DNA from 2 places in the Aeromonas encheleia genome. Region 2 is predicted to be linked to the other one. Evidence: predicted binding sites of a transcription regulator. Region 2 holds the regulator's gene; the other holds the start of a gene.
The links. The regulator NrdR, encoded in region 2, represses ribonucleotide reductase genes. The targets are predictions, from matches to a motif close to CACNNTATANNGTG.
Positions count from the first base shown of each region.

Region 1: a site for NrdR is predicted at 2,187-2,200, ahead of nrdA (class 1a ribonucleoside-diphosphate reductase subunit alpha). Genes of this name have one in related genera too.

Region 1 is NZ_LR134376.1:2,352,313-2,357,653, reverse strand. It holds gene nrdA (class 1a ribonucleoside-diphosphate reductase subunit alpha) at 1-2,089, opposite strand, end outside; gene EL255_RS10920 (HAD family hydrolase) at 2,641-3,324, opposite strand; gene ubiG (bifunctional 2-polyprenyl-6-hydroxyphenol methylase/3-demethylubiquinol 3-O-methyltransferase UbiG) at 3,324-4,040, opposite strand; gene gyrA (DNA topoisomerase (ATP-hydrolyzing) subunit A) at 4,228-5,341, shown strand, end outside.
Region 2 is NZ_LR134376.1:1,036,267-1,041,607, reverse strand. It holds gene ribBA (bifunctional 3,4-dihydroxy-2-butanone-4-phosphate synthase/GTP cyclohydrolase II) at 1-418, opposite strand, end outside; gene EL255_RS04960 (riboflavin synthase) at 561-1,214, opposite strand; gene ribD (bifunctional diaminohydroxyphosphoribosylaminopyrimidine deaminase/5-amino-6-(5-phosphoribosylamino)uracil reductase RibD) at 1,270-2,379, opposite strand; partial or broken gene EL255_RS21815 (transcriptional regulator NrdR) at 2,455-2,538, opposite strand; gene nrdR (transcriptional regulator NrdR) at 2,556-3,005, opposite strand; gene EL255_RS04940 (NIPSNAP family protein) at 3,149-3,481, opposite strand; gene EL255_RS04935 (ParB N-terminal domain-containing protein) at 3,547-3,966, opposite strand; gene glyA (serine hydroxymethyltransferase) at 4,074-5,327, opposite strand.

The sequences.
Region 1 (5,341 bases), 1.3 Mb from region 2:
AGTTGGTGTTGGCGGAGATCGCCTGATCCACGAACTTCTGCATGACACCGACCAGCTGCAGGTAGCCATCGACGCTCGGCTGCTTCCACAGCAGTTCGTACTGGTCTTTCAGGCGATGGTACTCGGGCACCACCTGCTTGAGGATGCCGTCCTTGGAGGCCTTGACCGAGACCAGGCCGCGCGGCGGCTCTATGCCGTTGGTGGCGTTGGAGATCTGGCTGGAGGTCTCGCTCGGCATCAGGGCGGTCAGGGTGGAGTTGCGCAGACCCACGGTCTTGATCTCTTCGCGCAAGGTTTCCCAGTCCAGGCGCAGCGGCTCGTTGCACAGGGCGTCCAGATCCTTTTTATAGGTATCGATGGGCAGGATCCCCTGGGCGTAAGTGGTCTCATTAAAGGCCGGGCAAGGGCCGAACTCGCGCGCCAGTTGCACCGAGGCCTTCAGCAGATAGTACTGGATCGCCTCGAAGGTGCGGTGGGTCAGCGCCAGGCCGGAGCCGTCAGAGTAGCGGGCACCGTTCTTGGCCAGGTAGTAGGCGTAGTTGATGACGCCTATCCCCAGGGTGCGACGGTTCATGCTGCCCTTCTGGGCGGCCTTGAGCGGGTAGTCCTGATAGTCGAGCAGGGCATCCAGGGCGCGCACGGCCAGATCCGCCATCTCTTCCAGGTCTTCCAGCTTCTCGATGGCGCCGAGGTTGAAGGCGGAGAGGGTGCACAGGGCAATCTCGCCCTCTTCGTCATCCACGTTGTTGAGCGGCTTGGTGGGCAGCGCAATCTCGAGACAGAGGTTGGACTGGCGCACCGGGGCCACGCTCGGATCGAACGGGCTGTGGGTGTTGCAGTGATCCACGTTCTGGATGTAGATACGACCAGTACCGGCGCGCTCCTGCATCATCAGGGAGAAGAGATCCACCGCCTTGAGGGTCTTCTTGCGAATGGACGGATCCTGCTCGTACTTGACGTAGAGCTGTTCGAACTTGTCCTGATCCGCGAAGAAGGCGTCGTACAGACCCGGCGCATCGGACGGGGAGAACAATGTGATGTCGCCGCCCTTGATGAGGCGCTGGTACATCAGCTTGTTGATCTGCACCCCGTAGTCCATGTGACGGACCCGGTTCTCTTCCACGCCGCGGTTGTTTTTCAGGACCAGCAGGCTCTCCACCTCGGTGTGCCACAGGGGGTAGAAGAGGGTGGCGGCACCGCCGCGCACGCCGCCCTGGGAGCAGCACTTCACGGCAGTCTGGAAGTACTTGTAGAAGGGGATGCAGCCGGTGTGGAAGGCTTCGCCGCCACGGATGGGGCTGCCCAGGCCACGGATGCGGCCGGCGTTGATGCCGATGCCCGCGCGCTGGGAGACGTAGCGCACTATGGCGCTGGCGGTGGCGTTGATGGAATCCAGGCTGTCATCACACTCGATCAGCACGCAGGAGCTGAACTGACGAGTCGGGGTGCGCACGCCGCTCATGATGGGGGTGGGCAGGGAGATCTTGAAGGTCGAGACCGCATCGTAGAAACGCTTGATGTAGTCCAGACGGGTATCTTTCGGATACTTGGAGAAGAGGCAGGCCGCCACCAGTATGTAGAGGAACTGCGGGCTCTCGTAGATCTCGCCGGTGACGCGGTTCTGCACCAGGTACTTGCCTTCGAGCTGCTTGACGGCAGCGTAGGAGAAGTCCATGTCACGCCAGTGGTCGAGGTAGCCGTTCAGCTCCTCGAATTCGGCCTGGCTATAGTCGGTCAGCAGGTGCTTGTCGTACTTGCCCATGTCTACCAGACGGGCGACGTGCTGGTAGAGGTGGGGCGGCTCGAACTGGCCGTAGGCCTTCTTGCGCAAGTGGAAGATGGCCAGGCGGGCGGCCATGTACTGGTAATCCGGGCTCTGTTCGGAGATCAGGTCAGCAGCGGCCTTGATGACGGTTTCGTGGATATCGGCGGTACGGATACCGTCATAGAACTGGATGTGGGACTTGAGCTCCACCTGGGAGACCGACACGTTGTCGAGCTTCTCGGCAGCCCAGTCGAGCACGCGGTGAATTTTATCCAGATCGATGGGTTCTTTGTGGCCGTTACGCTTCGTCACAAACAAGTTCATTGGCTGATGACCTTTAGTTGATTCCCGAAAAACCATGGCGCCACGCATCCAAGGTTCCCTTCTCTAGGGTGGCCTGGGGGCGAAGTGCGCCATGAATCACAAGATATAGTGTTATTTTAAATTCGAACTACAAGATAGTGAGGTCGGCACGGCATTGCAATCTGTGGATAACGCATTAGCTGTGGATAAATTGTGGGTGTTCGGGCTCGAGTTAGTGACTGCTCACAGTGAGTGGGTTTTCATCCGTCCGATCCGGCAAATGCAAGTCCGATGATCGAAGATGGAAAATTTAAATAACTTTTTTTGCTTGCGAAAAGAGGGTGTTTTTACTAGCAAATTCAGCCTGGTTATCCCTTGTGCAGCCAGGGTCAAAAGCTGTCCTGTCCCCACAGGCACGCACTTGTCATCCCCTCAAAACAGGGGGCGCATCTGCGCCCCCTGTCATTGCCATTGTGCGGCTCGGTGAATGAGCGCCGTGCTCATCTGGGAACCCTCTGACGCTAAAGCTGCCCGGATGATCCATCTATAGCGTTATGTTGTGCTGGCTCAGCTCAGCTCAGCTCGTAGCGCAGCCAATGGTGGAGGGCCTGCACTGTGTCGAACTGCAGATCCGCCCCCCAGTCGGCGGTATCCTCGTCATCGCTCAGATAGCCCCAGCCCGCCACCGCGGTACGCATGCCGGCGTTGCGTCCCGCCTCTATGTCACGCACATGATCCCCCACGTAGAGGCAGTGGCTCGCCTCGACCCCGAGCCGCTCGCAGGCATAGAACATGGGGGCGGGGTCGGGCTTGCGCACCGGCAGGGTGTCGGCACTGACGGTGACGCCACAGCTGGCGAGCGCCGGCAGGGCGGCAAGCAGCGGCTCGGTGAGGAAGCCCGGCTTGTTGGTGACTATGCCCCAGGGCAGCTTCTTCTCATCGAGCCATTCGATGAGATCCAGCATCCCCTCATAGGGGCGGGTGCCGACGCAGAGGTTGGCCGCGTAATGGTCGAGCAGGGCGGTGCGAAGGCGCGTGGCCCCCAGCTCTTCCAGCAGTTCGTCGCCGAGGCCCGCCCTGAGCAGCCCGAGGGCGCCGTGGGAGGTGGTCTGGCGGATGATGGCCTCGGGCAGCGGAGCAAAGCCTTCGCTTATCAGCACATGGTTGACGGCGGCCCCCAGATCCGGGGCCGTGTCGAGCAGGGTGCCGTCCAGATCGAACAGCACGCAGCGCAGCGGCGTCTGGTTAGCGCTCATCAGCCTTGCTCCGGGCGCACGAAGGCCACCATGTAGTTGACGTCGACGTTGGCCCCGAGTTTGAAGCGGTTGGAGAGCGGCGCGTAGTGCACCCCGCTCATGTCGCGCACCAGCAGGCCGGCGGCTTCCCCCATGCGACAGAGTTCGGCGGGGGTGATGAACTTCTTGTGATCGTGGGTACCCTTCGGCACCATTTTCAGCAGGTGTTCGGCGCCGAGGATCATCATCAGATAGGCCTTGGGGTTGCGGTTGATGGTGGAGACGAACACCCGTCCACCCGGCTTGACCAGGCTGGCGATGGCGCGCAGCACCGAGGCGGGATCCGGCACGTGCTCCAGCATCTCCATGCAGGTGACCACGTCATACTGGCCGGGCGCCTCATCGGCGTGCTGCTCGGCGGTCATCTGCCGGTATGCGAGCTCGACCCCCTGTTCGAGGGCGTGGAGGCGGGCGACGCCGAGCGGCTCCTTGCCCATGTCGATGCCGGTCACCCTGGCGCCGCGGCGCGCCATGCTCTCGGAGAGGATGCCGCCACCGCAGCCGATATCGAGCACCTGCTTGCCGAACAGGCCGTCGCTCTTGTCGGTGATCCAGTCAAGGCGCACCGGGTTGATTTGATGCAGTGGCTTGAACTCGCCCTCCATGTCCCACCAGCGGGAGGCAATGGCTTCAAATTTGGCGATTTCGGTCAGATCGACATTGGCATCACTATTCATTTTCGTGGATCCTGTGGCAGGGCGCGCAACTAGCGTGACAGGCGCGCAATCTATTGTCCTGGCGGGCATTATAACGGACGGACTTTGTCAGACCAGCCCGATTTCCGGCTTAAGGTATTTCGCGTCCTGTGTTACTATGTCGCGCTGTTTAAGCCAAAGAACAACTAATTAGGGATTAAGGCTTTCTATGAGCGATCTGGCCAGAGAGATCACGCCGGTCAACATCGAAGAAGAGCTCAAGAGTTCCTATCTTGATTACGCCATGAGCGTGATCGTAGGACGAGCTCTGCCGGATGTGCGTGATGGCTTGAAACCGGTTCACCGCCGCGTTCTGTTTGCTATGAACGAGTTGGGGAACGACTGGAACAAGCCCTATAAGAAATCGGCCCGTGTGGTCGGTGACGTAATCGGTAAATATCACCCCCACGGCGACAGTGCCGTGTATGACACCATTGTCCGGATGGCGCAGGATTTCTCCATGCGTTACATGCTGGTCGATGGTCAGGGCAACTTCGGCTCGGTCGACGGCGACAACGCCGCGGCCATGCGTTACACCGAAGTGCGGATGGCCCGCATCTCCCACGAGCTGCTGGCCGATCTGGACAAAGAGACCGTGGACTGGGTGCCGAACTACGACGGCACCGAGATGATCCCGGCTGTCATGCCCACCAAGATACCCACCCTGTTGATCAACGGTTCCTCCGGTATCGCGGTGGGCATGGCGACCAACATTCCGCCTCACAACCTCACCGAGATAGTCAACGGCTGTCTGGCGCTGATCGACAATGGCGATCTCACCATCGATGAGCTGATGACCTACATCAGCGGCCCGGATTTCCCCACCGGCGCCATCATCAACGGCCGCGCCGGCATAGTGCAGGCGTACCGTACCGGTCGTGGCTCCGTCTATGTGCGGGCCAAGGCCGAAGTGGAAGTGGACGAGAAGACGAGTCGCGAGACCATCATCGTTCACGAGCTGCCTTATCAGGTTAACAAGGCGCGGTTGATCGAGAAGATCGCCGAGCTGGTCAAAGAGAAGAAAGTCGAGGGCATCAGCGCCCTGCGCGATGAGTCTGATAAAGACGGCATGCGCATCGTTATCGAGATCAAGCGCGGCGAGTCCGGCGAGATTGTGCTGAACAATCTCTACAAGCACACCCAGATGCAGACCACGTTCGGCATCAACATGGTGGCGCTCGATAACAACCAGCCCAAGGTGATGAACCTTAAAGAGATCCTGGATGCCTTCCTGCTGCACCGCCGTGAGGTAGTGACTCGCCGGACCGTGTTCGAACTGCGCA
Region 2 (5,341 bases):
GGGTCAGCACGCCACCATCCTGCGCCATCAGCGGGAAAATGTGACCAGGTTGCACCAGATCGGCGGCCCTGGCGTTTGGGGCCACCGCGGCCTGCACGGTCACGGCACGGTCGGCGGCGGAGATACCGGTGGTCACCCCTTCGGCGGCCTCTATGGTCACGGTGAAGGCGGTAGAGAACTGGGCGTTGTTGCGATCAACCATCAGCGGCAGCGCCAGCTGCTTGCAGCGATCCCGGGTCAGGGTCAGGCAGATCAACCCACGGCCGTAACGGGCCATGAAGTTGATATCTTCCGGCCGGACACAGGAGGCGGCCATGATGAGGTCCCCTTCATTCTCCCTGTCTTCGTCATCCATCAGGATCACCATCTTGCCAGCCTTGATATCGGCAATGATTTCCTGGGTTGTGCTCAGCGCCATGGGCTACTCCATCAACATGCTTCGGGGATTGAGCCTGCGGGCTCGACTTGATACTGCGTCATTCTGTCCTAGATGGGGGCGCAGGCCCCCATTTCAACCGGGGCGGGATCACAGAAAACCCTTTTCGTTGCCCGCCACCTCCTCACAGGAAGCCGGATTGCGCCAGCTTCTCCAGGGTCAGGGTAGAAGCCGAGCTTTCCTGCGCCTTGCCCGGCATCAGTCGCTCCAGATAACGGGCTATCTGATCCACCTCGAGGTTCACGCGATGGCCCGGCTTCCAGCGGGCTATGGTGGTCTCCTGGGCGGTGTGGGGCACTATGGTGAGGCGGAACAGGTTGCCCTGCACCGCATTGACCGTGAGGCTGATGCCATCCACCGCGATCGAGCCCTTCTCGGCGATGTAGCGGGAGAGCTCCGCCGGCGCCGCTATCCAATACTCGATGGCGCGGCCGCTGCTGGACTTGCTCTTCACCTCCCCCACCCCATCCACGTGACCGGAGACCAGGTGGCCGCCGAGGCGGGAAGTCGGCATCAGCGCCTTCTCCAGGTTGACGGGATCGCCCACCTTGGCCGCGGCGAAGCCGGTGCGGGACAGGGTCTCCAGGGAGACGTCGGCGGTGTAGCTCTTGTCCCCCAGGCTCACCACCGTCAGGCAGACGCCGTTGGTGGCGATGGAGTCGCCGAGTTTTATGTCGCTGAAGTCCAGGCTGGGGGCGTGCACTGTGAGGGCCATGTCCTCCCCCTGGCGGCGCAAGGCGGCCAGGGTACCCATCGCTTCGATAATGCCGGTAAACATGCAGATCACCTTGATGATGACGGGGCCCAACCGGCCCCGGCTAAGCGTTGAAGAGTCAGACCACCCGGGCCGTGATGCGGATATCCTGCCCCACCAGCCGCACATCCTTGATGTTGAGCTTGGGTGCCTGGAACAGGCGGGTCAACTCGGGCAGATGGAACAGGCCGCGCCCCTCATCCCCCAGCAGCTTGGGAGCCTGATAGAGCACCAGCTCATCCACCAGCCCCTTGCCCAGCAGGGCGCCGCACAGCCGCGGCCCCGCCTCCACCAGCACTGAGTTGATGTTCTGCTTGGCCAGCAGCATGAACAGGCTGACCAGATCCAGCTTGCCATCCAGCAGCGGCAGCTCCAGCTGCTGCACCCAGTCGGGCCAGTCACCGCCGACCTTGTGACGGGCCAGCAGCACGGGCCCCGTGGTCTTGAACAGCGGCAAGTCAGGGGTCAAGCGGTTCTGGGAGTCGATGATGACCCGCAGCGGCTGGCGCAGGGCCTCCTTGGGATAGACCGCCTTGACGGAGGCGGGCAGCTCGTCCCAACGCACGTTGAGGGAGGCGCCATCGGTCAGCACCGTCTCGGCACTGGAGAGCACGGCGTCGTGGCGGGCCCGCAGGCGCTGCACGTCGGCGCGGGCCAGGGGGCCGGTTATCCACTGACTCTCGCCGCTCGCCATGGCGGTGCGGCCATCCAGGCTCGCGCCCAGCTTGACCGTCACCTGCGGGAAGGCGGTGCGCATCCGCTTGAAGAAACCCGGGTTGAGCGCCTCGGCCTCGGCGCTGAGCAGGCCGAAGTCGGCCTTGATGCCGGCCTCCGACAGCATGCGCAGGCCACGGCCCCCCACCTGGGGATTGGGATCCACCATGGCGGCGACCACCCGGGTCACCCCGGCCTTGATCAGCGCCTCGGCGCAGGGCGGGGTGCGGCCATGATGGGAGCAAGGCTCCAGGGTCACGTAGGCGGTGGCGCCACGAGCCTCTTCGCCGGCGGCATGCAAGGCATAGACCTCGGCATGGGGTTCGCCGGCACGCTGGTGCCAGCCCTCCCCGACCACCACCCCGGCCTTCACCAGCACGGCGCCGACGCAGGGGTTGGGGGCCGTGGTGTAACGACCACGGCGGGCCAGTTCGAGGGCCCGACTCATCCATTGGTAATCATCTTGACTAAACATCTGGGCTCCCGTTCAAAGCGAGAAAATGGGCGTTGTAGGTTCGATTGGCGCGTCCTAACCGGACGTTGGGGAAGCTTATTTCTCCAGCTTGGCGATCTCTTCGCCGAACTCACGGATGTCTTCGAAGCTGCGATAGGTGGGAACGAAGCGGATATCAGCTTGCCCACCCGATACCATCACTTTTCCAGCTTGGCGATCTCTTCGCCAAATTCGCGGATATCTTCGAAGCTGCGATAGACGGAGGCGAAGCGGATATAGGCCACCTTGTCGAGGGTCTTGAGCTCGTCCATCACCAGGTTGCCCACCAGTTGGGAGGCAACCTCCCGCTCACCGGTGGCGCGCAGGCGGGACTTGATGTGGTTGACCCCCTTCTCGATGGCTTCCATGCTCACCGGGCGTTTTTCCAGTGCCCGCAAGATGCCGCCCCGCAGCTTGTCTTCGTTGAAGGGCTCGCGAGAGCCATTGGACTTGATGATGCGCGGCATCACCAGCTCGGCCATCTCGAAGGTGGTGAACCGCTCGTGGCAGAGCAAACACTCGCGGCGACGGCGCACCTGATGGCCTTCTGCCACCAGACGGGAATCGATCACCTTGGTATCAACGGCGCTACAGAAAGGGCAATGCATCGGACCTCCGGCGCAAACTCATGGCAAGTAAAGGGTCACCTGCCACAAGGGGTCAGGATCTTGGTCAGCCAGTGTAACACGACCACCCAAAACCGGTAAAAGCCCAGAAAAAACAATGCCACCGCAGATGTACCATAGCCGTATCAGCTAGTGCGAAGCGCCTCTATGGCCTCGCCTGGCAACCAGATCACCGTATTTGCATCACTCTCGATCAGCGCAACGATGGCCTCTCTCGGGCCCTTTTGCCAGGCATCAGTTCCATAGAAGGCCGCCTGGGTGCGGTCAAGATGATCAAGGTCATCGTAGGCTCGCATCAGAAAGTAGGCGTCCGGATCATGCAAGGAAGGACCATGGCTCACCACATCCATGCCCCAGGCGCGGTGCAGGGGCAGGCTCTGCTCGCTGACCAGCTCATGAAAGGCCGTCCGGCTCCCGGCCTTGAGCCGATAGCTCCGAATTTCCAGCACTCGTTTCATTACACTCTCTCCTGCTAAAAATGGTGTGGAAAGGCCCATACAGCACCATTCGTTCGGCCAGAGGCTCAATCGTCATAGGGCAAGCTGTCAGGATCACACCCAGTGTGATCGGGCGCCGGATCCAGCACAAACTGTACGGCATCGATATGGGTGCGGCCCTGCATCAAGGCCTTGCTCACCCTGTGCATGCCATCCATGACTCGCCCGGCACTGTCCAGGATGATGGGATAGGCGAGATCCGCGGCCAGCATCAGCTGGCAGTGCTCGGCGATGCTGCGCACCGTGGGCCTCACGCTCCCATGTCCGTACCAGTGTTCGCTGTCCAGCTCCGCAATCTGCAAGAGCGGCAGCGAGCGCACCGGCAGGGTGCGACTCAGCCGCACCAGTCGGCGCACATCCCACGCCAGCAACCCCTCGGGCGCCGGGCGAAAGTGGTACTGGGCACGGATGGAGAGGATCGACTCCTCATCGGTGGCATGGGACATGGGGCCTCCTCTGTCTGCCTATGACGCTCGGCCCATGGCGGCACCGAGACCCAAAAAACAATGCCACCCGAGGGTGGCATTGGTCTCACATCGGCACAACCGACTTATCAGGCATAAACCGGGAAACGGCGGCAGATGTCCAGCACCTGCTCGCGCACGTTGGCCAGCACTTCGTCGTTGGCAGGGTTGTCCAGCACGTCACAGATCCAGCCAGCCAGCTGCTTGCTCTCGGCTTCCTTGAAACCGCGGCGGGTGATGGCCGGGGTCCCCAGGCGCACGCCGGAGGTCACGAAGGGGGAGCGCGGATCGTTGGGCACCGAGTTCTTGTTGACGGTAATGTTGGCCTTGCCGAGGGCCGCATCGGCCTCTTTGCCGGTCAGCTCGCGGCCGATCAGATCCACCAGCATGAGGTGGTTGTCGGTACCGCCGGAGACGATCTTGTAACCGCGGGCCAGGAACACCTCGACCATGGCCTTGGCGTTCTTGACGACCTGAGCCTGGTAGGTCTTGAATTCCGGCTCAAGCGCTTCCTTGAACGCCACGGCCTTGCCGGCGATGACATGCATCAGCGGGCCGCCCTGGCCGCCCGGGAAGACGGCGGAGTTCAGCTTCTTGTACAGATCTTCGTCATCGGCGGCGGAGAGGATCAGACCACCACGGGGACCGGCCAGGGTCTTGTGGGTGGTGGAGGTGACCACGTGGGCGTGGGGCACCGGGTTCGGGTAGACGCCGGCGGCGATCAGACCCGCCACGTGGGCCATGTCGACGAACAGCCAGGCACCGATCTTGTCGGCGATTTCGCGCATGCGCGCCCAGTCGACCACACCGGAGTAAGCGGAGAAGCCGCCGATCATCATCTTCGGCTTGTGCTCAACCGCCAGACGCTCCATCTCCTCGTAGTCGATCTTGCCGGACTCATCGATGCCGTAAGGAATGATGTTGTACAGCTTGCCGGAGAAGTTCACCGGGGAACCGTGGGTCAGGTGACCGCCGTGGGCCAGGTTCATCCCCAGCACGGTGTCGCCCGGCTGCAGCAGGGCCATGTAGACGGCGCTGTTGGCCTGGGAGCCGGAGTGCGGCTGCACGTTGGCGTAAGTGGCACCAAACAGTTCCTTGGCGCGTTCGATGGCCAGGGTCTCGACCACATCGACGTATTCGCAACCACCGTAGTAACGCTTGGCCGGATAGCCTTCGGCGTACTTGTTGGTCAGCTGGGAGCCTTGGGCTTCCATGACGCGGGGGCTGGTGTAGTTCTCAGACGCGATCAGCTCGATATGTTCTTCCTGACGACGGGTTTCGTCTGTGATGGCCTGCCACAGCTCGGGATCGTAGCCGGCGATGGTCATGTCACGTTTCAACATCCGTTTATCTCCTG